Flavisolibacter tropicus: one gene and its partner. The protein of the gene in region 1 binds, or shares a complex with, the protein of each later gene. Links are inferred from orthologs where the notes say so. Each region holds a gene or a part of one and is shown on either strand. Other genes may lie near its edges.

The links.
Region 2: the proteins of uvrB (region 1) and SY85_RS16310 are in contact, whole or in part, in a crystal structure (PDB 7EGT), measured with the Thermus thermophilus proteins. The link is inferred for Flavisolibacter tropicus from one-to-one orthologs. Residues at the interface, in WP_096411307.1 of Thermus thermophilus: Glu23, Leu25, Arg26, Asp27, Gly28, Glu29, Arg30, Phe31, Arg55, Glu326, Asp327, Phe328, Glu379, Ser382, Gln383, His398, Gly400, Arg401; in WP_096412145.1 of Thermus thermophilus: His654, Arg656, Phe657, Gln666, Asp668, Glu669, Lys680, Arg681, Leu682, Ser683, Lys685, Tyr686, Ala687.

What each region holds. Positions count from the first base shown.
Region 1 is NZ_CP011390.1:3,671,553-3,687,877, reverse strand. Bases 4,267-7,231 are described here. They hold uvrB (excinuclease ABC subunit UvrB), read left to right. Parts: upstream 4,267-4,714; coding sequence 4,715-6,748; downstream 6,749-7,231. Other genes in these bases: SY85_RS15525 (hypothetical protein), read left to right, coding at 6,901-7,155; SY85_RS26125 (hypothetical protein), read left to right, coding at 4,519-4,647. Also shown: SY85_RS15550 (DUF4920 domain-containing protein), read right to left, coding at 1-469; SY85_RS15545 (S41 family peptidase), read right to left, coding at 632-1,900; SY85_RS15540 (YdeI/OmpD-associated family protein), read right to left, coding at 2,254-2,856; recombinase RecA, read left to right, coding at 3,040-4,041; polA (DNA polymerase I), read left to right, coding at 7,257-10,070; SY85_RS15515 (hypothetical protein), read left to right, coding at 10,461-10,676; SY85_RS15510 (hypothetical protein), read left to right, coding at 10,724-11,920; SY85_RS15505 (SPFH domain-containing protein), read left to right, coding at 11,947-12,990; SY85_RS15500 (DUF6620 family protein), read left to right, coding at 13,147-14,364; SY85_RS15495 (hypothetical protein), read left to right, coding at 14,411-14,818; SY85_RS15490 (sterol desaturase family protein), read left to right, coding at 15,012-15,773; SY85_RS15485 (DsbA family protein), read left to right, coding at 15,773-16,325. UniProt on the Escherichia coli protein: The UvrABC repair system catalyzes the recognition and processing of DNA lesions. A damage recognition complex composed of 2 UvrA and 2 UvrB subunits scans DNA for abnormalities.
Region 2 is NZ_CP011390.1:3,851,957-3,868,294, reverse strand. What follows is about bases 8,924-11,901. They hold SY85_RS16310 (ATP-dependent helicase), read left to right. Parts: upstream 8,924-9,242; coding sequence 9,243-11,561; downstream 11,562-11,901. Other genes in these bases: SY85_RS16305 (ferredoxin--NADP reductase), read right to left, coding at 11,668-11,901; SY85_RS16315 (hypothetical protein), read left to right, coding at 8,924-9,002. Outside these bases: SY85_RS16365 (OmpA/MotB family protein), read right to left, coding at 286-1,164; SY85_RS16360 (phosphatase PAP2 family protein), read left to right, coding at 1,549-2,166; SY85_RS16355 (hypothetical protein), read left to right, coding at 2,315-2,992; SY85_RS16350 (peptidyl-alpha-hydroxyglycine alpha-amidating lyase family protein), read left to right, coding at 3,174-4,193; SY85_RS16345 (hypothetical protein), read left to right, coding at 4,309-4,611; SY85_RS16340 (helix-turn-helix domain-containing protein), read left to right, coding at 4,763-5,515; SY85_RS16335 (FAD-dependent oxidoreductase), read left to right, coding at 5,518-6,693; SY85_RS16330 (DUF2695 domain-containing protein), read left to right, coding at 6,772-7,068; SY85_RS16325 (hypothetical protein), read left to right, coding at 7,179-7,583; SY85_RS16320 (IS3 family transposase), read left to right, coding at 7,592-8,503; more of SY85_RS16315, read left to right, coding at 8,766-8,923; more of SY85_RS16305, read right to left, coding at 11,902-12,717; SY85_RS16300 (hypothetical protein), read left to right, coding at 13,036-14,016; SY85_RS16295 (S41 family peptidase), read right to left, coding at 14,173-15,594; SY85_RS16290 (hypothetical protein), read left to right, coding at 15,914-16,338. UniProt on the Escherichia coli protein: A helicase with DNA-dependent ATPase activity. Unwinds DNA duplexes with 3'-5' polarity. Translocates on single-stranded DNA with 3'-5' polarity. Initiates unwinding more efficiently from a nicked substrate than double-stranded DNA.

The DNA of each region.
Region 1 (16,325 bases):
CTTTTATGCCGCTGGCAATGAATTGTACCTCTTTTTCAGAGCCTTTGATTTTTTTGATCTCGGCTTTGCTTTTGCCCGCATCTTCAGCAAAATGTTTACGCTTTTCCTCAGTTACTTCTTTCACACTGGCAGAGCCTTCCATCACTACTGTTTTGCCAACCAGGTCTTGCGGTAAAAAGAAAGCATGGTCTTTTGTTTTTACCATCAGCGTAGAGCCGTCGGCTTTGGCCACGCGGATCCAGCAACCCATGGCCTTACACACTTCTGTTACCTTGCCGGTTACTTTTCCATCATATACACCATTGTTCATTTTAGCCTGAATATCATTGGCGTTGATAGCATCACCAGCAGCTGCTATTTCGCTTCCATAAAGTACGCCTTTAGCAGCAGGCTTGATTTCGCTATTGTGGTCTTGTGCTTGTACGTGCAGCGTACCTAAAACAAGAAAAGAGAGCAGCAGCTTTTTCATAACAGTAAAGTTTAAGTGTAACAAAGATATAGAACTAAGGTGATGGCGGTAGTATAGGTTTAAGAAGAAAAGGTTAATAGGTTGGTATGTTCACAAGTTAACAAGGGTAAACCTCCAGGTACACTCGTCCTGTCAATGTAAATTTCAGCAGGTAAGCTATTACTATTTCTTTTTTGTTATTTTTAGTTTACGGTCAATTGTAGCTTTCGCTTCTTCTAGTGCCGGGTCTTGATTATATAGCGCAGGCACAGCCGCAAGGTCTAGTTCAATAGTGGGTTTATATAATTCACGTGGAGTGCCGTCAACATGATAGAGTTTCTCTACTGGAAAAGAGAAACCAATTTTGGTGTTGGGCATGCTGTACGAATAAATAGCGCCATTTAACCCGGCTAAGCGGGTACCAATGACAGTGGCGCGCTTTAAACCATCGAACGCAATGGTAATTCCCTCTCCTGCACTGCCCGTCCAATGGCTGCCTAAAACCACCAGCGGTTTACCGTAGTATTTACCCTTTCGCGGAGAAACAATCTCTATCCAGCTACGTTTGACACCATAGGCTCGTTCTTCTGCAGGGATTTCATGTTTTTGGTAAAACTGGTCTTTGTTCACAAACCAGCCTAAGATGGCACGTGCCACTGTGGTATTGCCGCCACTGGGTGTTTCGCGCAGGTCAAGAATCAGCGCTTTGGTATTGGCCATATTTGCCATTATGCTATCAAATGCTGCAATGAGCTCATTGTTGTACAGGCTGTTGTTGATTTTAATATAGCCAATATCATTGTTGATGGCACTGTTTACCAATGATGGATATTGAATATTTTCCAAAAGCATTTGCGGTGTGTCTGGGAAATAGTCGGTAACCTTATCCTTTTGTTTTAAGCTTAATTTCCTGGGTTGTATATGATTGCCAGCCAATGCTACTCGCAAGGCATAATTGAGCGCCTCCGGGTCTTCATTTTTCATTGTTTTAGGAAGAAAAGGTGCAATAGCTTGTTCTACTGCTACATCATTGATAGCCACCACTTCCATGCCTGCCGTAATGCCCGCCTTTTCCGCACCAAAACGGTGGCGCACTTCTAGAATGAGCGGCTTCCCCTTAACATAGGCAGCCCACACATCGGTACCAGAAGGCACTAGGCGACGGGAGTAAGGCGTGTTGGTGTTTAGAGAAGCATGGTCATCATAAAGCTCACGAAATACGGCTTCCAGCAAGAAGGTAAAGTCCCGGTTAGACTTTATGGTGTCCAACCCCTTTTCATAATGGGTTTTTACTGCATTCCAATTGGTTTGCTTTTTATCAAAATAGGCATAATCCTCGCGTAGCGTATTCCAGAAATAAGTAAAGTCTTCTTTGTATTCCTTAGTGTTTAATTTCTGAGCATGCAAGAAGCTGCTGGTTGCTAGGAGTATGGGGAAAAGGAAGACTCTCATGTTTACTTATTTGTTAGATAGGCAGTTAAGTCAACAAAATCGAATATTCAATGTGATAAAATTATTGCTAGGTATCTCGTGGATCAACAAAAGAAACCCCCTAACAAGCTGTGGTTATGGATGCGGGTTCCATTGAAATCTTTAAATCAGCCATCCTAAATCCCGCTAATGCCACTAATCTTAAAATCGCGGCCATCTTTCAGGTCTTACGGCTGTTTGCTTGAAGCGTGCAGCGTATAGCTTACAGCTCTCCTTTCACGTCTCACGATTACTCTCCATTCACCATTCACCAGCCAGCTCTTGCCGCGCGGCTCCCCCCTTTAGGGGCCGGGGGTGTGCTCGGCCTGCGCCACTCACTTCTTATACTTATGATTCAGCGTCTTCTCTTCGGCGCATAAGTCAACGATCTTGGCTATGCGATCCAGACGCGTTTTCTCCTGCTTGGCGGTAGTTACGTGTTCTATGTATTCTTTTTTGTAGCCATAGGTCAAGCCATCAAAGTATGCAGTTGCTTTTTTGTTAGCTTTTAGCGCTTTTTGCAGGTCTTCGGGTACATCAACTGTTTTATCGGTCACCACTCGTTTAAAACCTTTCTTATTTGCGGCTATGGATTCTTTGATATAAGTTGTTAGCGTCTTAGCATCAATCTCGCTGATATCGGTATACTTGATACTGCGGCTGAATTCATTATCAACACAATGGTTAAACAAACCCTTGGGGTCTTTCATGGCCGAACCATTGAAAAAGGTAAGCTTCACATGCTTTTGAAACGCACCATAGCCGCAAACCATTCCCTGGCTGCTGTAATGCGGTCCCCATTTCCATTCTTCAGCGATGGAAGCATCGGCTGCCAATGTAATGCGACGCAGCTCACAACAAATTTCTTTTGACCATTGGGGCAGGGACTCTATGTAGTCTAAAACGTTGTTGGTAGCGGATTTCATGGCAGATGGCATGTGCAGATTTTTGCCGCCAAAATACACAAAAAATAAACGGGTTCTTTAACCTATTTTTAAAGGGTTAAAGAACCGTTTTACTTCCTTATTTTTGCTAAAATCATTAGTTTTACACCTAATTAAAAATTCACGAATAAGGGGTCCGAAAGGGCTTTATTCACTTCACTATTCAACCAACAACAAATGTCAAATTCTGAAAAATTAAAGGCACTCAAACTTACCATGGACAAGATCGACAAGGACTTTGGTAAGGGTAGTGTAATGATGATGAACGAAAAAGGAGAGCACCAGCAGGAGGTGATTTCGACTGGCTCTATTGGACTGGATACAGCCTTAGGTATCGGTGGTTTGCCAAGAGGCCGTGTGATTGAGATCTACGGACCGGAAAGTTCTGGTAAAACAACCGTTGCCATACACGTGATCGCCGAAGCGCAAAAGAAAGGCGGGATGTGTGCCATTATCGATGCCGAGCATGCCTTTGATAGCAACTATGCGCAAAAGCTGGGTGTGGACATTGATAACTTATTGATCTCTCAGCCTGACTATGGTGAACAAGCGCTGGAAATTGCTGACCGTCTGATCCTTTCCGGAGCGTTGGATGTAGTAGTAATTGACTCTGTGGCTGCATTGGTGCCAAAAGGTGAATTGGAAGGTGAAATGGGTGATTCTAAAATGGGTCTTCAGGCTCGTTTGATGTCCCAGGCCCTGCGTAAACTAACCGCCACCATCAACAAAACAAACACCATCTGTATTTTTATCAACCAGTTGCGTGAAAAGATCGGTGTAATGTTCGGTAACCCTGAAACAACAACTGGTGGTAACGCCTTAAAGTTCTATGCTTCTGTACGTCTGGATATCCGTCGTATGAGCCAGATCAAAGATGGTGAAGAAGCTGTAGGTAACCGCGTAAAAGTGAAAGTGGTGAAAAACAAAGTAGCCCCTCCGTTCCGCCAGGCAGAATTTGATATCATCTTCGGTGAAGGTATCTCTAAGATTGGTGAGATCCTGGATATCGGTGTAGAAATGGGTATCGTAAACAAGAGCGGTAGCTGGTTTAGCTATAGCGACAACAAATTAGGTCAGGGCCGTGAAGCGGTGAAAAACTTACTGCAAGACAACAAGGAACTGGCTGACGAAATTGAAACAAAGATTCGCGAAAAGATTAAAGAGTTGCAAGCTTCGTAGTTGGTTGCGAATAGTTGTTAAACCCGATCCCGCTATCCCAAGATTCGTTGAGGGAAGCGGGATTTCTTTTGACCGCGGATTGGGATGATTAGTAGGATTAACAGGATTAGGAGGAGAATAGAACCAGGATTCTAGGGATAGAATAAGATTGGGAGGAAAAGAGATTAGCTAACGAGAGGATTGGGTAGTTAAAAAGTGTAAGAAGGTCAAGAAAAAGCTCGCAGTAAAGCGCTCACGTTTCACGAAGAGCTTATCAGAAGCAGGAGCCACTGTCCGGCATATCAGCGAAATCCATCTGAAATCCTCTAATCTGTGATAAACAAAAAGCCCCCACAACAGAGCGGGGACTTTTCGGTGCTATATAGATTTACTAGTTTAAAAAGGTTGGGATTGTTCTATGATAGGGTTGGTTTTTCAGGTAATATTTTTAGGTACTTGTTATAAAATACACAAAGACTTTGCCATAAACGCAAGTGTTTGATTTTCAGCGTATATTTTGGCGTTACTATAACGGTTTCGCTGTTTGTAAGCCCGGTGCAGCTAACTATTACACTAAAAACAAAACGCCTGAGCGGGGTGTTTGTTGTAGCGGTAATTGCTGTTTAACAAAACGATAAAGTGTAATTAGCATACGTATTGCAGCAGCGTCATTTATAAAATTTATTTCTGTCTCATGCCATTTAAACTTCATGCTCCATATAAACCGTCAGGCGATCAGCCTACGGCCATTAAAGAATTAACCGACGGCATATTGCGGGGTGACGAATACCAGGTATTGCTGGGGGTAACCGGTTCAGGCAAAACCTTTACCATGGCCAATGTCATTTCCAATTTACAGCGGCCTACCCTTGTGCTTACCCACAACAAAACACTGGTGGCTCAGCTGTACGGCGAATTCAAACAGTTCTTTCCAGACAATGCGGTAGAGTACTTTGTTTCTTACTACGACTACTACCAGCCGGAGGCCTACATGCCTACCACAGATACCTATATTGAAAAGGATCTGAACATTAATGAAGAGCTGGATAAGCTGCGTCTGCGTGCTACAACCAGCCTGCTTTCCGGCCGCAGAGATATTATTGTAGTAGCTTCTGTAAGCTGTATTTACGGTATGGGTAACCCTACCGATTTTGAAAGTGGGATCATCCGCATTGCCAAAGGAGACACCATGTCCCGGCAGGCCTTCCTGCATAACATGGTTAACTCCTTGTACAGCCGTACTACTATTGAGTTTACGCGTGGTACGTTTCGGGTAAAAGGTGATACCGTAGACATCAATCTGCCTTATGTGGACTATGGTTACCGGGTAACTTTCTTTGGCGATGAGATTGAAGAGATTGAAAGCATCGATGTGCAGAATGGCAAACGCATTGGCAAGCTGGACCACGCTGCCATCTTCCCGGCCAACCTATACTTGGCGCCCAAAGACATGCAGCAACAGATCCTTTACGAGATACAAGATGAAATGGCGGCACAGGTAGAGTATTTTAAAAGTATAGGCAAGTTCATTGAAGCCCAACGCATCAAAGAGCGCGTGGATTACGACCTGGAAATGATTCGTGAGCTGGGCTTTTGTAATGGTATAGAAAACTACTCGCGCTTCTTTGATAGGCGCAAACCTGGTACCCGGCCGTTCTGTTTGCTGGACTATTTCCCCAAAGACTTTGTATGCATGATCGATGAAAGCCACCAGACAGTGCCACAGGTGAGCGGTATGTATGGTGGTGACCGCAGTCGTAAGATGACATTGGTGGATTATGGTTTCCGCCTTCCTTCAGCGCTAGACAACCGTCCGCTTAACTTCCATGAGTTTGAAAATCTGCTGAACCAGGTGGTGTTTGTAAGTGCTACTCCGGGGGATTACGAGCTGGAACAAACAGGTGGTGTAGTGGTAGAACAGGTAGTACGACCAACGGGTCTGTTGGAACCTCCTATTGAAGTGCGTCCCAGTGTGAACCAGATTGATGACCTGCTGGACGAAATAGACAAGCGGGTAAAGAAAGGCGATCGTGTATTGGTGACAACCCTTACCAAACGTATGGCCGAGGAAATGGATAAATACCTGAAGCGGATCGATATCAAATCAAAATACATTCACTCTGACGTAGATACACTGGAGAGGATTGAAATATTGCGTGACCTGCGCTTAGGTGCTATAGACGTCCTGGTGGGTGTAAACCTGCTGAGGGAGGGCCTTGACTTACCTGAGGTATCGCTGGTAGCCATCTTGGATGCCGATAAAGAAGGCTTCCTGCGTAACGAACGTTCGCTGACCCAAACAGCCGGCCGGGCGGCGCGGAATGCAGAAGGTCTGGTGATTTTCTATGCTGATAAGATCACTGAAAGTATGCAGCGGACCATGGATGAAACGGACCGCCGCCGGGAAAAGCAGGTGGCTTATAACCAGAAACATGGCATTGTGCCCAAAACGGTTAGCAAGTCGAAAGAGCAGATCATGGCGCAAACTTCAGTATTGGATATCAAGGGCTATGATCCTGAATCGCCATATGCTTTAGATGAAATTCCAGTAACGAAGGCGGCTGAATCGGATGGTGAGTACACTACCATTCCACAACTGGAAAAAGCGATTAACAAGACTAAAAAGGAAATGGAAAAAGCTGCCCGGGATATGGACTTTATGGAAGCTGCTCGTCTGCGCGATGAGATGTTTTCGATGCAAAAAAGACTAGAGGGAATGAAGGCGTGATCGCATTACTCCTGTGAAAATTACGAAATATGAAACGCAAAATCACGCTACTGTATAAGAGTATTTGCTTAAATTAAGTAAATAGATCAGATTAGGCTTTTGCAGGGAAATAACGCATATTAGCTTAGCGGCTCCAAACTATGAACTACCTTATGCAAAAGCGTGTATACATGTTTTTCAACTTCTTTGCATTTAACCTGTTGTTTTTTGCATTGTATCTGAACTTCATTCATAAAGATGCTGTTGCGGCTATGCCGATGATCCCAACACCAGAAACAGTACACATCAGTAGTCCTGCGTCTCGCTTGGTTGTACCAGAAACTAAAGAGTCGATGGAAACACAAAAGACATCAAAGAAATTATCTCCTACGAAGGATGGAGCTGCTTTAAAGCAATCCATAAACTAATATAGAATATAATAGAAATGTCCAATGAAGAACCCTGCTGTCCGCAGGGTTTTTTTATGCCTGCCCTGTTTTTGGATGCGGCATTACCTAACTTCGTCGGCATGGAAAAAAAGCTGTTTTTGCTGGATGCTATGGCTCTTGTTTTTAGAGCTTATTATGCACTGATCCGCAATCCAAGAATTACCTCGAAAGGAAAAAATACAAATGCCCAGTTTGGGTTTACCAACACAATTATAGACCTGATCAAAAACCAGAAGCCAACCCATATGGCGGTGTGTTTTGAATCATCTACCCCCATTGAAAGAACCAATGATTATGCTGATTATAAAGCCAACCGTCAAGAGGCTCCTGAAGATCTTTCGGCTTCGATACCCGACATCCGTCGCATTTTACAAGGCCTGAATATACCCATGATTGACAGTGCCGGTTATGAAGCTGATGACGTGATTGGTACGCTGTGTAAGCAAGCCGAGAAGCTGGGTTACGAAGTTTTTATGGTAACCCCAGATAAAGACTATGGCCAGCTGGTAAGCGAAAACATAAAGATCTATAAACCTGGCTATCAAGGTGGCGAAGTAGAGATAATGGGGCCTAAAGAAGTGTGTGAAAAATGGTGTATTGAACGCGTAGAACAGGTAATTGATATCCTGGGTCTTATGGGTGATGCGATTGACAATATTCCAGGTGTAGCCGGTATTGGTCAAAAAACGGCCTGCAAGCTGATCACCGAGTACGGCTCGATGGAAAATATTTTAGCCAATGCCGATAACATTAAAGGAGCGTTGGGTGAAAAACTGAGAGCAGGTCGGGAAGACGCTATTATGTCTAAGCGCCTGGCCACCATTGTTACAACTGTACCGGTAGAATTCCATGAAGAAGATTTCCGCTTGAAGGAATGGAACAATGAGTTACTGAAAGAAGTGTTTAATGAATTAGAGTTTAAAACAATTGGCCGTCGTTTATTAGGCGACGACTTTGGCGAACCAGCCGCTGTGCGCAAGGCAGCTCCCGGTGTACAAACTGATTTGTTTGGCGGCGTGAGCGAAACTAGTGTTACTGTCGAAGAAACAGAAGAAGTAATTGTTGGACTTCCCACTAAAAATATCCACAACACATCTCATGAATACGAGCTGGTGGAAAGTGAAGGGGAAATGAAGTTATTGTTGGAGGCAATTCAACAACATAAAGTAGTGTCTTTTGATACGGAAACAACTTCCATCGATGCTAACGATGCCGAGCTGGTAGGATTGAGCTTTAGTGTAAAGGCTAACAGCGGCTGGTATGTTCCGGTGCCTCCTTCCAAAACAGAAGCAAAGGCTATCCTTGAAAAGTTTCAACCTTTCTTTAATGAAACGGATCGCACCTGGATTGGCCACAACATAAAGTACGATATGCTGGTGCTGAAATGGTATGGTGCAGAGATCAAAGGTCAATTGTTTGATACCATGCTGGCGCACTACTTAGTAGAACCAGATGGGAAACATAATATGGACTGGCTTAGTAACAAATACCTTGGCTACGAGCCCATTCACATTGAAGAACTGATTGGTAAGAAAGGAAAGAACCAAGGCAACATGCGCGATGTAGAACCAGCTAAAGTAAAGGACTACGCCGCTGAAGATGCCGATGTGACCTTCCAGTTCAAAGATGTTTTTTCGCCCCTCTTAAAGAAATACGATGTACAGCGTGTGTTTGATGAAGTAGAAGTGCCGCTGGTACCCGTACTAACGGATATGGAGTTTGAAGGGGTGCGGATCGATACCGGTTTCTTAAATGAATACTCCCGCCTGCTGGAAGAAGAAGCCCGCAAACATGAAGAGGCTGTGTATGAAGCCGCTGGTGTACGTTTTAACTTGGGTTCACCTAAACAATTGGGTGAAGTGCTTTTTGAAAAACTAAAGCTGGATCCCAAGGCCAAAAAAACAAAGACCGGTCAATACGCTACCGGCGAAGAAGTATTAAGCAAACTAGCTAATGAGCATTCTGTTGCAGCTGATATTTTGGCCTATAGAGAATATACTAAACTACGTTCTACCTATGTTGATGCATTGCCTTTGCTGATAAACAAAAAAACCAACCGTGTACATACCACGTTTGCGCAGGCCATTGCCGTAACGGGTCGTTTATCTTCTAATAATCCGAATCTGCAAAACATTCCCATTCGCACTGAACGTGGACGAGAAATTCGAAAGGCCTTTATTCCAAGAGATGAGAACCACATCCTGGTAAGCGCCGATTACTCACAGATAGAGCTACGCATTGTAGCCGCCATTAGTGGAGATCCGGCTATGAGTGAAGCCTTTTTACAAAATAAGGACATCCACACGGCTACAGCTGCGAAAGTGTATAAGATAGACGAAAGCGAAGTAACCAAAGACATGCGTCGCAAGGCCAAGAGTGTAAACTTTGGTATTGTATACGGACAAAGCGCGTTTGGTTTGGCCGAGAACCTGCAGATACCACGTGCAGAGGCTAAAGAGATCATTGACAACTATAAGATTGAGTTTGCCGGCGTAACCCGCTACATGGATGAGACGATCAACTTTGCGCGTGAGCACGGTTATGTACAAACGATTTTAGGACGCAAGCGTTGGTTGCGCGATATCAACTCTGCCAACTTCACAGTGCGGGGCTTAGCTGAACGCAACGCGATCAACTCCCCTATTCAAGGAACAGCAGCAGATATGATCAAATTGGCTATGGTACGTGTACACCAAGCCTTCAAAGAGCATGGCTTCAAATCGCGTATGGTACTGCAGGTACATGATGAATTGGTGTTTGATGTGGTTAAAGAAGAACTGGAAGCCATCAAGCCTGTGATTATAGAAAGTATGCAGTCGGCAATGACGCTGCCTAATAATATTCCGATCATTGCTGAAATAGGCGAAGGTATCAACTGGTTGGAGGCGCACTAGACCGCGGATTAATTGGATTAACAGGATTTCTGGATTTCAGATTTGGAATTTGTTTTTTGGGATTTTGAAATAAAAAAGGCTGTAGCAATTTGCTACAGCCTTTTTTATTTAAGTAAGTATTACTGAAAACTGTGTTTTATAATGGCTTTTCATTAGTAGTTAAAAAATGTTTTTTGCAACTCACTCGGTTATATATAGCAGTTATATACTATTCCAGTTTTAGTGAATTCTGACTGCTTTAGTGTTTTAAATTGGGGTAACAATTACTAAATCCTGATCTTAAGAATTATCGATACGTAATTCTTTTACCTACTGCTCTTATAGAGGTTTTAGGTAGTAATGTTTGTGTCAGTAATAGTAATCGGCATTAATCTTATACCCGTCAAATACATGGAAAACCAAAACAACAATGGCCCTGGCAACAATGCCAACAACCCCCTTTTTAATATTCTGGGTAACGCTTTAGCAAGCTCCCAAAAGTATGCAACAGAAAGCTCGGGTGTAGAAACCCGAAAGTGTTCTAACTGTGGTGCAGCCCGGCCCGAAGGCACGGATCTGAGCACGTGTGATTATTGCGGCTTTGAATTTTTCAAAACGGGCGAATAAGAGCCATTTCTTTTTCCAGCCATCATTCTTCAAACCTTGTTACTACAATGAATACTGCTTTTACAGAAGCCCAACAACGTTGGGAAACCTTTCTTTCTAAAATTGAAGAACGCTTTCACGAAACGCTTGGCCAGGCGGAAAGCATTTTACCACAGCTACTGGACTACCAGAACTTTGATACCATTCCCTTTGGTAACGCCTGGACAGGGATACACAATCAGGGGAGTGAGCTAATTAAAAAAATTAACGACACTTGGGAAGAAAAAGTGTCTAATACCTTTGAAGAAGTAAAAGAAACCGAAGAGGCAAAAGTGGAAGAAGCTGGCGAAAACCTGGATGAATTCTATACCAGTTTTTATAAACTGTATTATTTGGAACTGGATAAGGGAAGAGAGCGGGCGCACCACTTAAATAAAGCCCTAAAAGCTTATGAAGTGAGGACCTTTGCCGAGGCCGGTAGAAAACTACAGGTAAAAGCAAAGGAAATCCTATCCGGCAATTTTTCTTGTACACAATGCCGGGCGCCATTACCGGTTCAGCAAAACATATTCCGTTCATATTACCAGGCTTGTGAGTATTGCCAGACCATGAACACTTTTGAGCCGGGTACGATTGCACGCAACGTGGAGCACTTTGCCCTGCAACCTATAGCAGAAGAAAAAGCTCTGAAGGAATATTTTACCTACTGGGATCTGGAAAGTAAGTTCAAAGCACAACGTGAAGATGAACCTAAAGTTATTTCCGCAGAACAAGTACTCGAGGCTTATACAAAATATGTAGAGATCTACCTCAAAGCCCGTATTGAGATTATACCCGATTATGAAAAGAGGTATAAAAAAGACCGGGTTGCTAAAATAGAGCAGCTACGCAAATGGACTTTGTCGGATGAGTTTGCCCGTGATTTTGCATTCCTGTCAAAAGAAGATATTACCCATTTATTCAATCAAATAGCGGAGATGTATTTTGATGATGTCGACTTTGCACAAGCTCCGGAAAAAATACAGCTTACTCCATTAAAAGACCTTGGAGAATACTTGCAATATTTCGAGGAAGAAATTGAAGATGCTTTTGGCTTACGTATAGCAGATGCCGCTAGCAAAACGATCGGGCAGGCTATTGATTGGCTTTTTGAACAACGTGAACATATTCGATTGGGCTGGAGTGTGAGTAAAGACCTTGAGTGGTATGGCTGGTTTGACTATGATGATTATGATTGGGGTGATGAAGACGAGGATGATGAATAAACTTTTCTAATTAAACAACAATAACGATGTCATTATTCAATACTAAACAACTCCGCTCAGTGATCGAGTGGGTAGACCCGCATCCTGATACCTTGTTTGAACGTTGGACAGAGGATGGCGATGAAATCAAAAACGCTTCCAAACTAATTGTAGGCCCTGGTCAAGGTTGCATTTTCGTATATGAGGGACGGGTAGAAGGCTGCTTTACCGAAGAGGGAATCTATGATCTGAAAACCGCTAATATCCCACTGTGGACAACGGTGAAAAGTTTTATGTACAATTTCGAGTCAGTGCATAAGGTGGGAATTTTCTTTTTCCGAAAGGCCGATATCTTAAACAAGCGCTGGGGTACCCCTTCTCCTATCACGTATAATGATCCTAAGTATAAGTTTCCAGTAGGCTTGGGTGCCTTTGGTAATTTTTCCTTCCGCATTACGCAGCCTACAGACTTCTTCCGCAAGGTAGTGGCTGGTGAACATTACTACTCGGTGCGCGAGATTCAAAAAGTGTTGCTCTCCCGGATCACGCAGCCCATTTCTGATTATTTAGCCAATGCGTCCTTTGGTTACTCAGAAATTGATAAGCACCGTAATGCCATCGCAGAATTTTCCAGTGGCGCTGTCCGTTCCATTTTTGATGAACTGGGCTTTCAATTGATAGACTTCCGCATTGAGGGAACCAACTTCGATGAAGCCACCCAAGGCCGCATTGGAAAGATAGCAGATATGAGCGCAGAAGCACAAGCCTTAAAAGAGCTAGGTATTGACTATGTGCAGCACCAACAACTGCAGGCTATGCGTGATATGGCCAAAAACGAAGGACAGGGCAACATGGGCATGCAACTGGGTATGGGTATGCAAATGGCCAATATGTTCGGTAACATGATGGGCAGCACAATGCAGCAACCCTTTGGCCAACCACAGCCGTCCACGCCTCAACCAACGCCTGTAGCTCCTGCCGCTGAAGATCCTATGCAAAAGCTGGAGAAGCTGAAAAAGATGTTTGATCTGGGCCTGATCAACGAACAGGAATACGCATCTAAAAAACAAGATATCCTATCCACGTTATAATTAATTCAACCAACAACAAAAACAAGACGCTATGAGCTTTTTTAAAAAACTATTCGGGGCGGAAACGCAGATAAAGAAAACGAAGATGTAAAACCAAACGATTCATTTAAACCAGAGAATACTTACCAACAGTATGAAGAGGAAGAGGATGAAGATGTGGAGGAATATGAAGAAGAGGAATATGATGATAATGATGATGATTCAGACGATCACAAGAGTGGCCTTTTTGACACCTTGGCACCGGTGAACCCGGTTGGTAGCGGCAAGGCGGCGGGTGTAGGCGTGCCCGGTCAAGTTCCAGCGAATTACAACCCCGATAAAAACAATCCTATTTCCGTGTATCGCAATGTTGCGGGTTGTACACGCGATGATATCTGGGATTACATGATGACCATTGATTCCTGGAACTGGCAAAAGTATGATTACAAAACTTGGCCATGTGCTGATGAATCATTTCCAGACTTGGAAGAGGATAAAAAATATGACTTGTGGCCATACAAGAAAGACTTGACCAAAGCGCACTGGGTGGATCTAAACAACCAATTTAAATCAGGTGTAGAAAGAAAAGGCTTCTTGTTAGGCTTTGAAACACCTGACCAATATGTGGGCACGGATGCACAGAAGTGTATGTTGGAGTTTGAAGCGTTAGCAAAAGAAACAGATGAAGCGAAACTTCAGGCCGCCGGCTTTAAAAACCGCGATCATTTGTTGTATATCATCGAGTCTACTAAAAAGCAGATCAAGAAGGCCTATGCTGAAGCGCAGGCAGTCATTGATGAAACAACGGACAAGTTAAGCCAACAGATGAATGCCAATATTGATGCGGCTAAGGCAAGTGGATTGCTGGATCCAATTAAAGGCATCTCTATGGAAGATTGGGCGGCTGCCAATGCCAAGATAGCTAGTGGTATGCCACTGAACGATGTATTGAAAGTATTAGGCACCGAAAAACCCATTTGGGATGAAGCCTCCGCCGAGTGGATGGCCCGCATGTCGCAAGACACCACGTTTGCCATCAGCAAAGTCTATGGTGATGCCTTTACCAATTCCAACATCGGGAAGTTTGCCGGTGCTGCTGCGTCCACCGATTCTGCCAATAACCCGGTAGTAGAACAAGTAAAGAAGGATTTGGACCTCTATGTAAAGATCATGTGTCACCAAAACATCGGCAGCACCCAAGGGCTTGACGCCACCACTATATTAAAACAATACGGGCTATCCCTTGGTGATTGGGGTGTGATCAACGGCCATTGGTCGCCACAGCTAGGCAGTAATCTGGAGAATGCCATGAAAATGTCAGCGTTGATGGATAAGTACAACGCTGAATTTGCGGCTGCGGCACCTCCAAAGGCCGGCAGCGATATTGATTTCTAAACCACTTATAATCCAAGCTTTTATTTATAAACCAAAACCAAATTCTATGATTGGAGGATTAATTACAATTGCAGGCGGTTTATTAGCCGCTTCGGGATTTATTATCAGAAAGAAGCCCAATGCCCAGGAACTCATTGACAAAATTGCGCCTTACCAGGGATGGATCGGTATGGTGATGTTTGGCTGGGGGATCTGGGAGATCTTTGGCGCACTGCGATTAACCGAATGGTTGTCCAACGGTTTTGCATTGACATGGACCTTCTGGTTGTTATGCGGCATAGCCGACCTAGCCGTAGGTTTTATCCTTGGCTTTGGTCTGATCAGTACCTATGTGTTCCGGGGAAACACAGCGGCCATTGAAAAAGGAGAAGCTGTGCGCATGAAGCTGTTGAACTATCAGATACCGCTAGGTTTTCTGGCTATCATCATGGGCATCTTATATATTATCTATTAAGAACTGTATTGCCTATTAATTATTGAAAGGACGCGTTAAGCGTCCTTTTTGTTTTTACACAATTGTACATTGATGATAATTGCGCAAATGAATATGAGCACATAATAATAGGTTAACAAAGCAGAAGCTTACACCGGTATTCATAATTTAAAGACCTTTGTATCATTCGTGATTCTTAAGAAGGAGTTGAAAAATGCGCTGGGAGCAATACGTTTTATATGTTGAGCGAATCGGTAGCCGGTATTTCATGGTTGCGGGCATTTTCTTTTTGCTTTTCTACATATTGAGAATACAAAAGACGCGATATAAAAAGATACAAGCGCGTACACCTAAGCAAAGTGATTATGTGCGTGAGATAGGCTACTCCATGATCACCGTTGCCATTTTTGGATTGGTGGTGTTGGTGATGCTACAGGTGCCTTCGATCCGGCAGTATACTACATTTTATACCAAGATTGAACAGCACGGTTGGTTGTATTTCTTCCTAGCCTTTCCTCTACTGTTCATGATTCACGATACCTATTTTTACTGGACACACCGCCTCATGCATCACAAGCGCCTGTTCAAGACCGTCCACTTGGTGCATCATCAATCTACCAATCCTTCTCCTTGGGCGGCCTATGCATTTCATCCATTGGAGGCAGTGGTAGAAGCCGGTGTTTTTGTAGTGTTCTTATTTACGCTGCCGGTACATAGCCTGCACATAGTGCTCTTCTTCTTTTTTATGATCGTGTATAATGTCTATGGTCATCTCGGTTATGAACTATATCCTAACAGATTTAATAAGCATTGGCTGGGCAAATGGATCAATACCTCTGTGAGTCACAACCAGCACCACCAATATTTTAAGGGCAACTACGGATTATATTTTACGTTTTGGGACCGTGTAATGGGTACCTTGCGCAAGGATTACGATGTGCGTTTTGATGAAGTAACCAAGAAAAACAAAGTTTAATGACCCCTACTCTCTATTATTGCTATGATGCGTATTGCGGTTGGTGCTATGGCTTCAGCCCTGTGATTAAAAAACTATCTGAAGAATATAAGGGCCAAGTGGTATTTGATGTGCTCTCTGGTGGAATGATCTTACCGGAAGAGCCCCAGCATTTTGCGCCCCTGGCCAAATACATTCAGGAGGAGTACAGACAAGTAGAAGAATTAACCGGTGTAAAGTTTGGCGAAGATTTTCTCTGGCATGTAAACAATCCTGATAAAACCGACTGGTTCCCCGATTCTACTAAACCAGCTATAGCTCTTGGCATTCTGAAAGACTACGATCCTGATAAAGCCGTGGCCTTTGCATCGGACCTGCAATATGCCCTCAATTATGAAGGCCGCGACCTGACCGACAATGAAGCCTATCGCCACCTGTTGCCCAAGTACAACATCCCGGAAGACGAGTTCTATACCAAACTAAATAGTGAAGAGTACAGAGAGAAAGCCTATTACGATATGGCACTGGTAAAACAATTACAAGTCAATGGTTTTCCTTCCGTGCTCATGCAGG
Region 2 (16,338 bases), 180 kb from region 1 along the record:
ATTTCGAGGATCGCTTTGAGTTACATGCTTTGCTTTCTGGTGTGGACGTAAGGTTAAGTGCTGTAAAGTGCAACTCTAAGTAACCATTAAAACATTCGAACACTTGGGGCGGCGACCTACGGCAACCAAAGAAGCTAATCCCCGAAAAGCCGGACCACTATGGGACTTAAGCTAAAAACAAGGTTTCGAACACTTGTGGTTACAAACTCCGGCAGCGTGAACTATAATTTGGTCCTACACTTCGTATAACTAGAGACATACAACCGCGGCGATGGCCGGAACCTTTTATTTTGTGCTGGCTGAATCCTTGGCCGGTCCTTTATCAATCAGATCCATAAACTGATCAAGTTTGGGGGTGATAATAATTTGTGTACGCCGGTTGCGGGTCCTGCCTTCTGGAGTATCATTGCTGGCAACAGGGTTGTATTCGCCACGACCTCCTGCAGTGAGGCGCGAGGGATCTACAGCAAAGGTCGTTTGCAAGGCCTGCACAACTGATGAAGCCCTGAGTGCACTAAGATCCCAGTTGTTGCGAATGTTGGTTTTAGCAATCGGCACATTATCAGTGTTGCCCTCGATAAGCACTTTAAAATCTTTATAATCGCTAATGATCTTGGCAATCTTTGATAGCGTTGCATTGGCCTTGTCAGATATTTCGTAGCTACCAGACTTATATAGCATGTTATCTGAAAGCGAAATGTATACAACGCCTTTCAGCACCTGTATATTCACGTCCTTCATCTCATCCGTGTTCAATGATCGGGTAAGGTTGTTGGTCAGCACCATATTTAATGAATCACTTTTGTTTTTGGAAGCTACCAACTGCTGTATGTATTTGTTGGATGCATTGATCTCATCAACCAGTTTCGAAATATTGACATTTCCCTGGCTAGAAGCAACAAGACATTTATCTAATGCCGATTGCAAGGACTCCATTTGACTCTTATTTGCACGTAATTGGTTTTCCAGCCCTTCTACTTTCACGTTGGCAATGCCTAAGCTACTTTTACAATCGTCGCGTTCTCTTAGGATCGTTTCATTCTTGCTTTGGAGTGATCCATATTCTGACTGCAGCGACTGATATTTTTTAGTACTTACACAGGCTGGTATGAGCAGTATTGTTATGGCACTCATCAATAATGAAGAGCAAATTCTAACTGTCATTTTATTTTGTTTTAAAGATTAGGTACAATTAGATGCATCCTGCCGCTCATCATCAAGGCAGAGCATGATCCATTAACGCTTGCAAAACTTTATATACTGTACTTTATTGACACTTCTGCCGAACCTGTTCCGCCGTGCAAAGTGAAAGAAGATAGTGAGATGATTTTTTTGACCTGGTTGGTCTTCCCTGTACGCTAGTCCGTGCTATTCGTAGCGTTTCTGCGAATTACAAACTCCGGATATCGTGAACTATAATTTTTTCTTCCACTGCGTTTAGCCATGAGCTAACTACTGTTAGGATTTAAGTATCCTTTTAGACTTTCGATTTATCTGGAAGTCCGCTATTATATTTGAGATTTGATATCCTGAAAACTATTTTATTTGATGATCTGTTTTAAAGAGCGCTATAGAAAACTGTTCCTTTTCATTTTCCTTATCATTTGCTCTCAATACGGGTTAGCACAAAACGCCGACATTACCCTTTTGCAAAATATTAATCTCCACCGACCTCAAAAACTGGATGCCGGTTTTCGGTTTGTAGCAAACACTACTTACCCAGTAAGCCTGGCCGTTCCTATGGTCATGTTAGGAACCGGCTATCTAAAAAAAGATAGCGCACTAAAAAACCAGGGACTTCAGACGGGTGCTGCACTTGTTATAGCTGCAGTAATTACTGAGGGATTAAAACGAAGTATACAAAGACCTCGACCTTTTGTTACTTATCCATTTATTGAAAAAGCTACAGAAGGCGACGGTTCCTCTTTTCCCTCAGGGCATGTATCTATCGCATTTGCTACAGCTACTTCCTTATATCTGTGGAATCACAAATGGTATGTTGCTGTACCTTCTTTTGTATGGGCTTCTACGGTTGCTTATGCGCGTATGGACTTGGGTGTTCACTATCCCAGCGATGTCCTGGCCGGTGCGATTGTAGGTTCTGCTTCCGCTTTTCTTTCTTATAAAGCAAACAAGTGGATACATAAAAAAAGAAAAATGCGTTAGAGTAAGAGCAGGGCGCTTTCCTTGCTATCCATAGTGTTTCTCCCAATAATAAATAACCGCTGTCCGGAGTTTGTAATTTAATCTTACACTTCGTACAACGAGCGGGACTTATGGAATCAACCTAATTTAGCATCTCACTATAAACCCTTTGAATTACTATCTAACATTCTTACTCTTAGTTATTGGCCTTTTTTCTTGTACGCCTTCTGATAAGGAACCAACTATTGATGCTGATACAAAGGCAATCTTGAATCTAGGCTTAGCTAAAGCGGTTGGTGCCGATTCTGCCTGGCGTGAATATATGCGCATTCCACCACCATTTACTTCGCACCAAACATTTACTTCTAAAGAAGACTCACTAGAGTATGTTCATTGTGAGCGTTGGAGAGATAGTGTCAAAGCCACCTTAGACACCGCTACATTATTTGTTGTTGTATATAACCGCTTTGAATCTTTAGATGAGAATGACCGTGAAAATATACATGCACTCTTAAGAGAAGGTCGTACAGATCTTGATACCGGCTTTGCCGCCTCCTTACACGCCCTTTCTTCAGCTCGGCCATCTTTGGACAGCTTTCCCCTTAACGCATTAGAACCAACGTCCAATTACAAACTATATACTAGTCAATCTGCTCCAAAGGACAAATTACGCAGACTGGGAAGTATAAGTTTTTCTATGATAGGGTTCAATACCGCAAAAGATAAGGCCTGTGTTTATACTCGTTTTATTTGTGGTGGTTTATGTGGAACCGGGCAGATTCTCTTTTTCAACAAAAAAGAAGGTAGGTGGTTATTTGTGAAATCATGGGAAATGTGGATATCATAAAAGCTACTTTCCTAGATGTATCCAACATCGACTTTATATCTTCATTTTCCCCGACGAGTCACACTTCCTGGCATAAGTGTGTAGGCGCTAAGGCAAAGAGATTATAAAAGGATACCTTTTGCAACAAGAGGTATATTTTAGTATGTTGCCGTTAAAAAGCACCTCTCTCCTATTATTGCTAATGGTTAAGAAAGTACTTTATTCTTTATTGGCTTTGACAGCGCTCTTGGTTGCTTTTTATTTTTTCCAACCAATCAAAAAAGGGAAAGGTCTTGACACCACAACTAAGTATGATCTTGTAAAAGATTGGCCCAAATTGCCAAGTGATCTTAAACTTGGTAATCCCACAGGCATTGGCATAGACACTAACCAAAACATCGTCGTATTTCATAGAGCTGATAGTGAGTGGCCATTACTGGGCCGAATGCCTAATAAGCCCATTAAGAACAATACTATTTTGATCATTGACAAGGAAAGTGGGCAGCTGCGCGACAGCTGGGGCAGCAATTTATTTATAATGCCCCATGGATTGACCGTTGACAAGGAGAACCATATTTGGGTTACAGACGTAGGACTTCATCAGGTTTTTAAATTCAGCCATGATGGAAAACTATTGATGGTGCTTGGCGTGGCAGGAGTGGCAGGTAGTGATAGCCTGCATTTTAATAAGCCCACTGATATTGCTATTTCTAAGGATGGCTCATTCTATGTTAGTGATGGCTATGGAAACAACCGAATTGTAAAATTTTCTCCATCTGGTAACTATTTGCTTGAGTGGGGTAGAAAGGGCAATAAAGAAGGTGAATTTGATTTGCCACATGGACTTAGTCTGGACAACGATGGAAATGTGTACGTTGCGGATAGGGAAAACAACAGGATTCAAAAATTTAATTCATCGGGTCATTTTATCAAACAGTGGACCAACAATACCTTTGGCTCTATCTGCTCAGTATTCTTTGACTCAACCAAAGAAAAAGTATTTGCCATAGATGATTTTACCTTTTTGAAAATGAAACACCGTGGTTCAGACGTAATTATCATTGATACATCAGCAAAGGTTCAAACAAGATTTGGCCGAAGCGGCTTTTATCAGGGTCCTACTTCCTGGTACCACGATCTAACTGTTGATAAAGAAGGCTCCATTTATATTGGAGATATTTTAGGCAACACTATCCAGAAATTTAGAAGTGTCAGCAATTAATGAAAGGTAATATTAACTACGCGCTATCCTTAGTGTTTCTCCAAATTACAATCTCCAGCCAAGGTGAACTATAGTTTTATTTTACACTACATACAACTAAAGGAGGCAAATAATTATGATCGCAAGAATTTGGCACGGTAAAACAAGTATAGAAAATTTTGGTGCCTATACAGCGTTTTTAAAAAAGGTGGCAGTCTCTGACTACCAAAAGACAACGGGTTTTAAAGCACTATCCTTTTTAAGACAAATTAAAAATGGTGAGGGACACTTTACGCTCATCACCTATTGGGAGAACCTCGAGGTGATAAAAAACTTTGCAGGGCAAGATATTGAAAAAGCAAAGTATTATCCCGAGGACAATAATTACCTTTTAGAATTTGAAGAAACCGTTCAGCATTTTGAAGTATTTGCGTCATAGAAAACCGCACACGAAACTGGAGACCTTCTGCTATAATGGCTGACGAGTACATCAACATTTGAGGTATCGCTGCGGCTGATTACCTTTAAGTCTGGCAGCTGTTGGCAATCATTCTAAGACTACCCTTCCAGAGGATGTATTATAATGAACAATGAATGACTTGGATTACAAATTGATCAAGCCCAGCCAATCGCTTTCTGACTTTGTAGAAAGTTTTTGGCAGTTGCGCAACCCATCGGATAGCGACAAAGAAGTTGTGGTTTTACCTGACGGTAGAATTGATCTAATTTTCTCACAAGCTGCAACAGAGTCTTTCCAGGTTACACTTGTAGGAATAGGAACCCACCCCGATAAAGCCATGCTCGCCGCTAACACATTGATGTATGCTATCAGTTTTAAACCACTTGCTGCAGAATATATTTTTCAGGATACCATTGCTGGCTTGTTAGATAGAGCCGAACATTTACCTGCCAACTTTTGGAATTTTACAGCGGATGATCTGAACAGCTTTGACGTTTTCTGCAATAAAGCTTCTCAAAAGATCCAATCACTTTTGCCAACAGAAATAGACAATAGAAAGCAGGATCTTTTTGATCTTATTTATTCTTCAAATGGCGCACTCACGGTAAAAGAACTTTCTGAAAAAGTGTTTTGGAGCAGCCGGCAAATCAACCGGTATTTTAATCAGCAGTTCGGTATTTCATTAAAAGCCTACTGCAACATCATTCGCTTTCGCGCCTCCTTTCAACACATTAAGCAGGGTAAATTATTTCCTGAAGAAAACTTTACCGACCAATCGCATTTCATCAAAGAAGTTAAACGGTTGTCGGGTGTTTTACCCAAAGAACTCAAGCGAAATCCAAACGACCGATTTATACAATTTTCCACGCTCACTGAAAAATAGCTTTGTACCGTAAAGAAAAAGGTTACGGTATGTTGATACAGGATAAAAAAATAGCTATCGTTGGTGGTGGTCCGGGCGGATTGACATTAGCAAGACTCCTACAGCTAAAAGGAGCAGACGTGAAGGTATACGAACGGGATTATACTAAAGACGTTCGGGTGCAAGGAGCCACTCTTGACTTGCATGAAGAATCAGGATTGGAAGCACTTCGCAGGGCAGGTTTAATTGCAGCATTTTACGCCAACCATCGCCCCAATGCTGGCCGGTTGCGCATTTTAGACAAACAGGCAAACATTCACCTGGATGACCATACTTTGGAGAATGCCTATGCAGAAGATCGCCCAGAAATTGACAGAGCACCGCTGCGTACTATTTTGTTAGAATCATTACAACCCGACACTGTTATTTGGAATAGCCAGTTTGCTTCTATGCAACTGCAAGAGGATGGCTGGCAGTTACATTTTAAAAATGGAACAGCAGCTTATGCAGATATTGTAATTGCAGCCGATGGAGCTAACTCAAGGCTTCGCCCCTATATTACTTCCATCCAACCTATTTATTCAGGGATCACGATTGTTGAGGGCAATGTGTATGACGCAGAAAAAAACGCTCCTGTACTTTGGCAATTAGTCAACGGCGGAAAGCTATTTGCCTTTGGCGATAAACAATCTTTAATCTTAAGTGCAAAAGGAGAAGGCAGCATATCGTTTTACACTGGTTGCCTGGTGGAAGAGAACTGGGTAGAACAAAGCGGTATCGACTTCAATAACAAACAGCAGGTCTTTGCCTGGTTCAAAGAAGCATTTGGCTCATGGGATCCTATCTGGCAAGAGCTGTTTGACAGTAATGACATTTGGTTCATTCCCCGTCCGCAATATCATTTTCCATTAGACCAGCATTGGACAGCTTTGCCCAACCTGACGATGCTTGGCGATGCCGCGCACCGCATGCCACCCTATGCAGGGGAAGGTGTCAATATGGCTATGCAAGATGCATTTGAATTAGCTGAATGTTTGACAACTACTGCTTTTGAAAATAGTCAAACCGCCATAGCCCATTTTGAAAAACAAATGCTGAAAAGAGCTTCTGCTGTAACTCAATTTACGTTGGACAATACCGCATTGCTACATTCAAACGATGCCATAGCCAAAATGTTGGCAATCATGAGCGGGCAATAAAAAACACTAATTATCTTCAATCGCACTAAACAATAGTTATCGGTATCAGGTGTAAAGCGATACTTCAAATTATTCAATATGCCAGATAAGAATGAAAAAGAAAGACGTAAACAGTTGCTCAACGACCTAAGTAAAAAGGCTGAAGAGGAGTTTGAAAATAGCTTGCCTATGAGCAGAGACCATTTTAAAAAGCTATTTGACTATTTGGATACGGAACTAATTGACAAAGGCTGTGATGATACAAACTGTCTTACCAAATCATTTCTCGATAAAATTGGTGCCGCTAACACCGACGAAATTTTAGAGTGGTTAGCAGACAAAGGCGGTTACTGTGATTGTGAAATCTTAGCTAACGTAGAAGAACAATTTGAATGATATGTGAGCGGTAAAGGTTAGTTAGAGAATCAGAGTCTCTTTCCACGCCGAGTCTCCTTTGCCTGTCCTGTCTTATCCTGAAATAGGTTTACACTAAAACAAGTAAACTTATGCGATATGCTCCCCGCAACAAGGGTCAGTTTGTTCAGATATACTCAGAGGCTTTTCGCCGAAAAGTGATTGAAGAATATTTGAGCAGTAATGTATCGAAGATGTTTTTGCTGCGCAAGTATGGTATCAAGATGAAAAGCGGCATTCAACGCTGGATGAAGCTTTATGGTTATGAAGACCATAAACAGCCGGTAATGATTAAATTTAGTGCGGTAAGGTCTCATGCCTTAATTCGAAAAATGAACACGGGTAAAGCAAGCAAAAAACAATTAGAGGAAAAAATAAGAGAGCTGGAACGGCAGTTGGAGGATGAAAAGCTGCGCGCGGAAGCCTATGAGCGAATCATTGAAAAGGCGGAGAAAGACTTAAAGGTACCGATCCGAAAAAAGCCCAATACCAGGTAATCCGCGAAATGAAAGACAGTTATCCCTCCGTCAGCCTGGAGCGGCTCTGTTGGTTACTTGGTCTGACAAGACAGGCCTTTTATAAAAACACCAGGAACAGCCACCGTAAGCACAATACCCAGCAACTGGTGGTTGAGGAAGTAAAAACACTGAGAAGGGAACATCCGGCCATCGGCACCCGCAAACTGCACCAGCTCTTACAGGGCTTTTACCGGGCGCATGCTATCAAGATGGGACGGGATGCCCTGTTTTCTACTTTAAGTGAGCAGCGGCTTTTAATCAGAAGAAGAAAAAGAAGGGTTTCTACCACCCAGTCACACCATTGGTTAAAGAAATATGCTAACCTGGTTAAAGGCTGGCATCCCGCACTACCCGAACAACTGTGGGTAGCAGACATCACGTACGTGCCCTGTGGGCGGCAATATCTTTATTTAAGCCTTGTTACAGCTGCGTATTCTCATAAAATTATGGGCTACCACATAGCCGATACCCTGGAAGCTGTCCATTGCAAAAAAGCACTTCAAATGGCTCTTGCGGGCCGGTTGCATCCCAGGCATTCTTTAATCCACCATTCCGATAGAGGCATACAATATTGCCCTTCCTCTTATACAGGACTTTTAGGGCAGCATAACATACGCATCTCCATGACCGTGAGCGGGGATCCGCTGGACAATGCCATTGCCGAACGAATCAACGGCATCATCAAACATGAATACCTCAAACATTATGGGCCATCTAACCTGGAGCAGGCCACTGAATTACTCAAGCAAGTAGTAGAAAGCTATAATGAAAGAAGGCCGCACTTAAGTATACAAATGAATACTCCCAATAAAGTGCACGCACAAAAACTACAAGTAAACAGACAATGGAAAAAATCAAAAAGAACACCTACTATTGTAAACCAATCAACTCACCTGTAAACTTATTTTAGGACGAGACAGCCAAGTATAGGAGACTCGGCTAGAAAGAAAAAAAATGCTGACGATAATGAGTGGGCAGTGAAAACAAGCAGCAAACATGGCAGTTGTTTCAACACTAGTAGGTCTCCATTGTACAGCCTCTTATGAGAAGCGTCATTTTTGTTTGAAAAAGATGTGCAAACAACTCCAAACTCTAATAAATATTTAAGACTATAATCTGTTTTTGGAGTTTTATTTGATGCCTTTTTCATAAATATCAATTATGGCTGAGCAACGATTCCAACTTGTAGTTGATGGGGTACCATATGGTATAAAAGCAACACCATTTCAGTTCAATACTGAAACCCGGTACAAGGTATCATATGATGGAGAGGAGCATATTTTTACGTGGGATTCCAGTTTAGGGAGGTTAGCCCCAATTAATGACGACTCTTATACTATTCCTGTAAATGTAGAAGAGGCCATAGCACAACGGTTACAATCTATCAGCCGCGGCTAAAAGTCAATTGCTAAGACTTACCTTATATCTTATTTGCTAACAGATATGGTATAAGGTAAGTTTTGTTGTTTCTATATAATGCATTCCATTAATACAACATTCTTCCTAAGTAGGCAATGCCTCACAACTTTTCCCCAAAACAGATTCATTATTTTAAGATAGGAGTTACACATCCACTTATCTTAAAAATTAACTACTCAATTTTTTAGCAATCCGTCCGGCTCAGCGTACCTTCGCCGGATGCAAGATTACCTGAAGGGACTGAACGAGCGTCAGCGCGACGCCGTGACCAGCACAGAAGGCCCGCTGATGATTGTTGCCGGCGCGGGCAGTGGAAAAACCAAAGTACTTACCACCCGGATTGCTCACTTGATGGCCAAGGGCGTAGATGCCTTTAATATATTGTCGCTCACCTTTACCAATAAGGCGGCTGCCGAAATGAAAGAGCGGGTAGAACACATCCTGGCCAACCGCGAGGCCCGCAACCTTTATATTGGCACATTTCACTCCGTGTTTGCCCGTATTCTGCGCGCAGAAGCACACCGCATTGGTTACCCCAACTCGTTTACCATATACGATACCGACGATGCCAAGAGCGTGGTAAAAACGGTAACCCAGGAACTGAACCTGGACGTACAGCACTATAAACCCAACGCTGTTTATAATCGTATTTCCGGCGCCAAGAACGGCCTGGTAACGGCAGGGGAATACAAAAACGACTACCACATTCAGCAGGAGGACATGCGGGCCAACCGCCCCATGATCGGCCATATATATGAGGCCTACCAGAAGCGCTGCTTTAAAAACGGCGCTATGGACTTTGACGACCTGTTGTTCAAGTTCTATGAGTTGTTGAAAACCACTCCGGAAGTATTGCACAAGTACCAGCACAAGTTCAAGTATATAATGATCGATGAGTACCAGGATACTAACCCGGCCCAGTACGAGATCATTAAATTATTAGCCGCCGCACATGAAAATGTGTGCGTGGTGGGTGACGATGCCCAGAGTATCTATGCCTTCCGTGGCGCTACCATTCAAAACATCCTGCAGTTTCAGCAGGACTACACTGATGCCAAGGTGATCAAGCTGGAACAGAACTACCGCAGTACCCAAAGCATTCTGACGGTGGCCAACGAGATTATTAAGAACAATAAGGGACAGATCCCTAAAACCCTCTTTACCGAAAACGCTGCTGGTGAAAAGATCCGCCTGGTGCGCACCATGAGCGATAATGAAGAGGGTAAGTTCATTGCCGATGCCATCCTGGAGCAGAAGCTACGCAACCATTTTAAGAACAAAGAGTTCGCTCTGCTTTACAGAACCAACGCCCAGAGCCGGGCCTTTGAAGAAAGCCTGCGTCGCCACAATATTCCCTACACCATTTTTGGCGGTATCTCTTTCTATCAACGCAAGGAGATCAAGGACTTTATTGCCTACCTGCGACTGGTGGTGAACCCTAAGGATGAAGAAGCACTGAAGCGTATTATCAACTACCCGGTACGTGGTATTGGTAAAACCTCGGTAGACCGCGCGGTGCTGGCTGCCAACGAGGGTAATATCTCTATGTGGGAAGTGCTGGAGGCCGCTCCCATGTTTGGTTTTAAAGCCGGCACGCTACAGGCCATTGAAGAATTTGTGCTGATGATCCGCAGCTTTAAAAGCATGCTGGAAACAAAGAACGCCTACGATATTGCTTTCCATGTGGGTAAGCAAACCGGTTTTGTAAAAGAGCTGTTTAACGATAAGAGTACGGAAGGTGTACAACGCTACGAGAACGTACAGGAATTGCTGAACTCTATTAAAGAGTTTACCGAAACGCCAATGAGTGAAGAGAGCGGTGAGGTGGGTGATAAAGGCCTGGCGGCTTACCTGCAGCAGATTGTACTGCTTACCGATGCTGACCAGAAAGATCCTGACGCGGATACGGTAAAACTCATGACCATCCACGCTGCCAAAGGACTAGAGTTCCCGGTGGTGTTTGTAGGTGGTTTGGAAGAAGGGCTGTTCCCCAACGCCATGAGCCTTAACACGCGCGAGGAGTTGGAAGAAGAACGCCGCCTGTTCTATGTGGCCGTTACGCGCGCTAAAACACGCCTGTATCTAACGTACGCTAATACGCGCTACCGCTTTGGCCAACTGATTCAAAGCGACAGTAGCCGCTTTATTACCGAGATTCCTGAAACGCATATTGATGTAAGCTTTGCTGGCGGTGGTGTAAAGAACCAGAAATCATCCAGCTGGGGTCAGGGCAATGCCTTTGAGCGCATGCAGCGTGGCTTTGGCGGCAATAGTAGCGCTCCTGAAAAAACAGCGGTATCTACTTTGGTGAGCAACAACAAGCCCAAAGAAGTAGCCCATACCGCATCAGCCAATTTTGTTCCCAGCGATCCTGCTACATTGAAAGAAGGCATGCGCGTAGAGCATCAGAAGTTTGGCTTTGGCGAAGTGTTGAAGCTGGAAGGCTCCAGCCACAACCCGGTAGCTACTATTAAGTTTGAGCAAAACGGTGAAAAGAAGATCATGCTGAATTATGCTAAGCTGATGATTGTTAGTTAAGTCATTGGGGCAATGGTCATTAGTCATTGTGATATAAACGAAAAGCTCTGCGTGATGCAGAGCTTTTCGTTTGGTTAAGCTTGGGGCAGTAAAGGTTTAGCTATACTTATAACTCCAAGGTCACATCGCCATACATTGGCGATCCTGTGCAGGTAAGGATCAACCCTTTAGCCAGATCCTTTTCTGTTAGTACTTCATTATATGACATCCACACCTGGCCTTTCTTGCAATGAGCCACACAGTTGCCACATTGCCCTGATCGACAGCTATAGGGCAATGCATAACCAGCAGCTTCGGCAGCACTCAGTATAGTTTGTGGATAGCCTGCCGGGAACTGTATCTGTTGCTGGTTCCAGTAGATCGTAACCTGGTGAACGCCTTTGTCAGGCGGCTCTATTTTATGCGGCGTCTTTGTGTGTATGATAAAGTTTTCGCGCTTGATCTGCTCTTTAGGAACATTGTGCTCTTGTAAAATATAGGTGCACATGCGCATATAGGCTTCAGGGCCACAGATATAGAACAACACTTCATTTATAGCTACAGTTACATGTTGCTCTAACAATTGTAAAAATAAATCGCGATGAAGGCGTGCCCGGTTTAGGTTGGGTGCATTACTGTATAGAAATTCAATGGTAACCTGTTTGGGGTGTTGTTGTGCCAGCTGTTCCAGCTCATGGCGAAAGAGCGCTTTTTCAGTAGACGAATTGCTATAGATCAACACTATATGTAAGTGGGGGTGCTTATACAATACCGTTTTTATCAACGAGTAAATAGGTGTAATGCCACTGCCAGCGGCCAGAAAGAAAAGCTGCTTAAGAGAAGATACATCTTCCGGAAGTGTAAAAAAGCCTCCTGAACCTGTGGTCAGCCAGGTATCAAAGGGTTGAGCCAGATCTACCAGTTTACGGGAAAACAATCCATTTTCTATACGTTTTACACCTATGGTCAGCGGCTCATTTAATTCTGGTGAAGAAGTAATGGAGTACGAGCGACGCACTTCTTCAGCACCCACATAATCTACCAGTGTCAGGTATTGCCCTGACCGGTAAGGAAGGGCTTCCTTAGTGGCAAACGAAATGGTTTTAAACCCCTTGACCTCTTCTTTGATGGCTGTAATGGTAATGGTCTTATATAGAGGTGTAGGGGTTGGTTGCATAAACTTGTTCCTTCAATAATTTATCCAAATCCTGTTACACTAATATAGTTGTTATGGTAAAACTGGTGAAAGTCACTGAGTAGATGTCCAATAGCTGATAGATATTGGATATCAGTACGGAGTCTAACAAGCATTATATTATTTGTAGTCAGCGGGGGGCGCTACGCGCAATGGCCCGGCAGTGAAGAATCCGCTTAGGCCATAGAATAAGACAACATTTAGTTATTGATTTGTTCTAGTTTTCATTGATTCTCAATTCTAACTTGAACAAGCAGTTGCGTATATTTATTGTAGTACGCAACTTTGTGAATTACCTGTATGAAACTTCTGCTTCTCTTCTTTACACTGTTATTGAGCTTGTATTTAAATGCACAAAGTGATGATTTGGGCTTTGAAGTTGTGCCGCCTAAAGATGTTCAGGCTTATAGCATTTATTGGTATCCAACCAGTCACCAAGTAAAAGACCAACGTCTCCCCTTCAAAGTGCTCGAGAAAAAAGTGGAGCTTGTTCAGGGGCGTGAAAAGAAAATAACCAAGTGGGTGGAAGGTAAAGTCTTTTCTGTACAAACCAACTATTATCAGGACACTCTGCTGGTGAAAAGTATTACAAAGTACCCAAAGGCAACCGAGGTTTATTATTACTATTATGACAGCCTTAGCAAAGACCCTATAGGGGTAAAAGGCTATGAAAATAAAACGCTGGTTTACCAACAAAGCGCGATACGGCGTAAAGACACCTTGGAAGTAAGAACCGTCTATTCCTCTGATTTGATAAAGGCCAAAGAGTGCGAGTTGATTTATTATTCATTCGATAGTCTTACCAAAACCACCATTGGTTGCCTTGCCCACCAGCCAGATATGAATTACCAAATTGAACGATATAATGCTCCTAACGTTTTGAGGGAAAGAATCGACTCCTCTGCAAAAACGTACCGAGTCACTAAAAACTTTTATGATTCGTTTGGGCGATTAAAAGAAGTGAAGTGGTACGAGGATACTGCTCTAACTAACCTCTTTGAATATAGCTACCGCTCTTTAGAGACCTTCCTTTTGCATTATAACATTTATTCGAATAAAGACACAGTGCTTTCAGGCCAAAACGTAAAGCGTTTTGATGAACGAGGAAATCTTGTTAATGAAGAAAGTCTGGAATACGACAAAGAAGAATTCAGCCATGAAAAATCCATTCCAAGAAGCAGTAGAAAGCAGAAGCAGTTCTATACGAATGGACGGCTAGTGCGGGTTGAATTTTATGATAATAGTGAAAAGAATAAAACCTTTGAAATTGTGTATCACTAGATAACAACAAAAGGCCAGCGGACAACCTTTAATCTGGCGCAAGTACGCCCGGTTGCTCAGCCTAGACTGCATACTTTCGCCAGATAGAAAATAGCAAACAAAACAAAAGGCAGCTGTTTGGCTGCCTCTACGTAATAGACTCTTATAATTTATCTTTTACTTCCCCTGTTTCACCCATTGAATGGCGCGCTGTAACACTTCGTCTTCATTAGTAGCCGCATTCTGTTTTACATAGATATTAGGCAATACAGGATTCATGTCATTTTTATCACCATTGGGGCGCAGAAACTGTTTGGAAGATGTCATACAAGACATACCTGTTTGCGGCAACTTAATTGGGAAGATATCACCATAATCATTGGGGGCTTCTCCAGACATCTCGCCTATTAATGTAGCTAGCTTGTAATCCATAACAGTAGCGGCCAGCATGTTGGCACTGGAAAAAGTATGGTTGCCGATGAGGAAACATACTTTGCCTTTATAACGCAAGCCATTGTATTCGGGCTTTTCAGGAGCATTGTCTCCTCCGGTTAAAAACTCACCATTCTTCCTTTCGGTGTAATGGGTCATGCTGGCTTGATGGGCCGAATCCATTTTACCAATATAGTTTTTATACTCCTGGCTGATTTTCCATACTACGCCACCACTCATTCTATAGGGCTTATCGGTTATGTGTTGCAGGAGGTTATCTCCCAATTCAGAATCGCCTCCTCCATTTTCACGCAGGTCAACGATAAGGCCGTTAACAGGTTGTTGTTGTATAGCAGTAAATGTTTTAAGCAGAAAAGTATCAAATGTCTGTTTGTACATCCGGTCCATGTCCCGGAAATTCAAGTACCCAATATTATTCTCCAGGCGCTCAAATGTAAATGGAATTTTTACAGGTTGGTTTCCTCGAGCTGCCTGCATAAGTGCCTGAAGCGGCAACCCTTCCAGGCGGGCTTTTTTCCTCTCCTTACCGTTAACGTATTCTACATCAAATGGCGCTCTTACGCCATCGCGGTACAGGTCAATCATCAATGCCTCTATTACCAGGGCTTGTCGCCATTGGGGCAGGCCGCCATAATAACCTGTCATGCGGTTTACCAGGCTGTCTACACGGTGCCCATTAATCTTTATTACACGATCACCTGCTTGTAAGGTGGCATTGGGGGAATAATCCTTTTTTACGACCAGGTATTGACCATCAAACGATTCCATCATCACAGCAAACACCGGCTTCTTGGCCTCGTTTATATCGTAGACAAATTCCAATGAGTTCCGAAACGTTGTGTGGCCTTCATTAATAGCAGCAATCATTTTTACAAAGGAGGGCCGTGCTTCATCGCGCGTCATACTGTCTTTTAACGCAGCTACGATGCTGTCTTTCAATTTACTGTATTGTTCTTTGGAAATACTGTGATACAGATTGGGATGGGCATTTTCCATAGCGTGCACCATAAAAGCAAGATCTGCTTCTATTTGTTGTTTACTAAACCGTTGTCCATAACCTTGTGGCAGTGTATCAACCCTTTTACCCTCAAAGGCAAAACCAGGTAACATTAGTAATAAAAAGGGGAGCAGTAGTAAGGTTTTCATTTGTCTGTATTGTCGTGTTATATTTTATTATTATACAAAGTTCCTTTCCTTAATTCTGGCATGAAAGCACTAATTGATCAATTGGGTAAAGTGTGACCTGAATTGGTTAAGTAATCGCTGCAGCCAGCCGAACAATTGATTATACGTAATGAGTTCTTCTTTTGTTACAAATTAAACCTTTGCTGGCAAGTGCAGTCTGAGTGAACTTTTCGTAAAAAAAGCGCATGTTAACTAACGTTAAAAAAAGTTTACTCATCGATTAAACTTTATGCTTCATCGTGCATCTATGAACAAACGAAACCTTTAAAAAAATTAACTTATGAAGACGATGAAACAAACCGCGTTAGTTATTCTTGCCTCTTTTGGTGCTACCGTATCTTTTGCTCAAGTAGGCTTAGGTGTGGCCGGTAATGCCGGTGCCTCCGTAACAAAAACCGTGAACGTAGGCAACACGGCCGGTGCGGCTACCAGAGCAGCTGCACGAGCAACAACCAGCGCTGCTGCTAGTACAAAAAGCGCTGTATCGGCTACTGCCAGTAAAACCGCAGAAATCAAAGGAAGCACACAAGCCGCAACAACTGCTGTAGTAGACAAGAGCGTAAAAACTGTTACTAACGTTAAGGAAACAGCGAAATCAGCTGCCGATGTAAACACCAATGCCCGTATTAACTCGCAGGCCGATGCGAAAGCATCTGAACAAGCAAAGGCACACGCCAATGAAAACTCCGCTGTGTTTGGTACAAA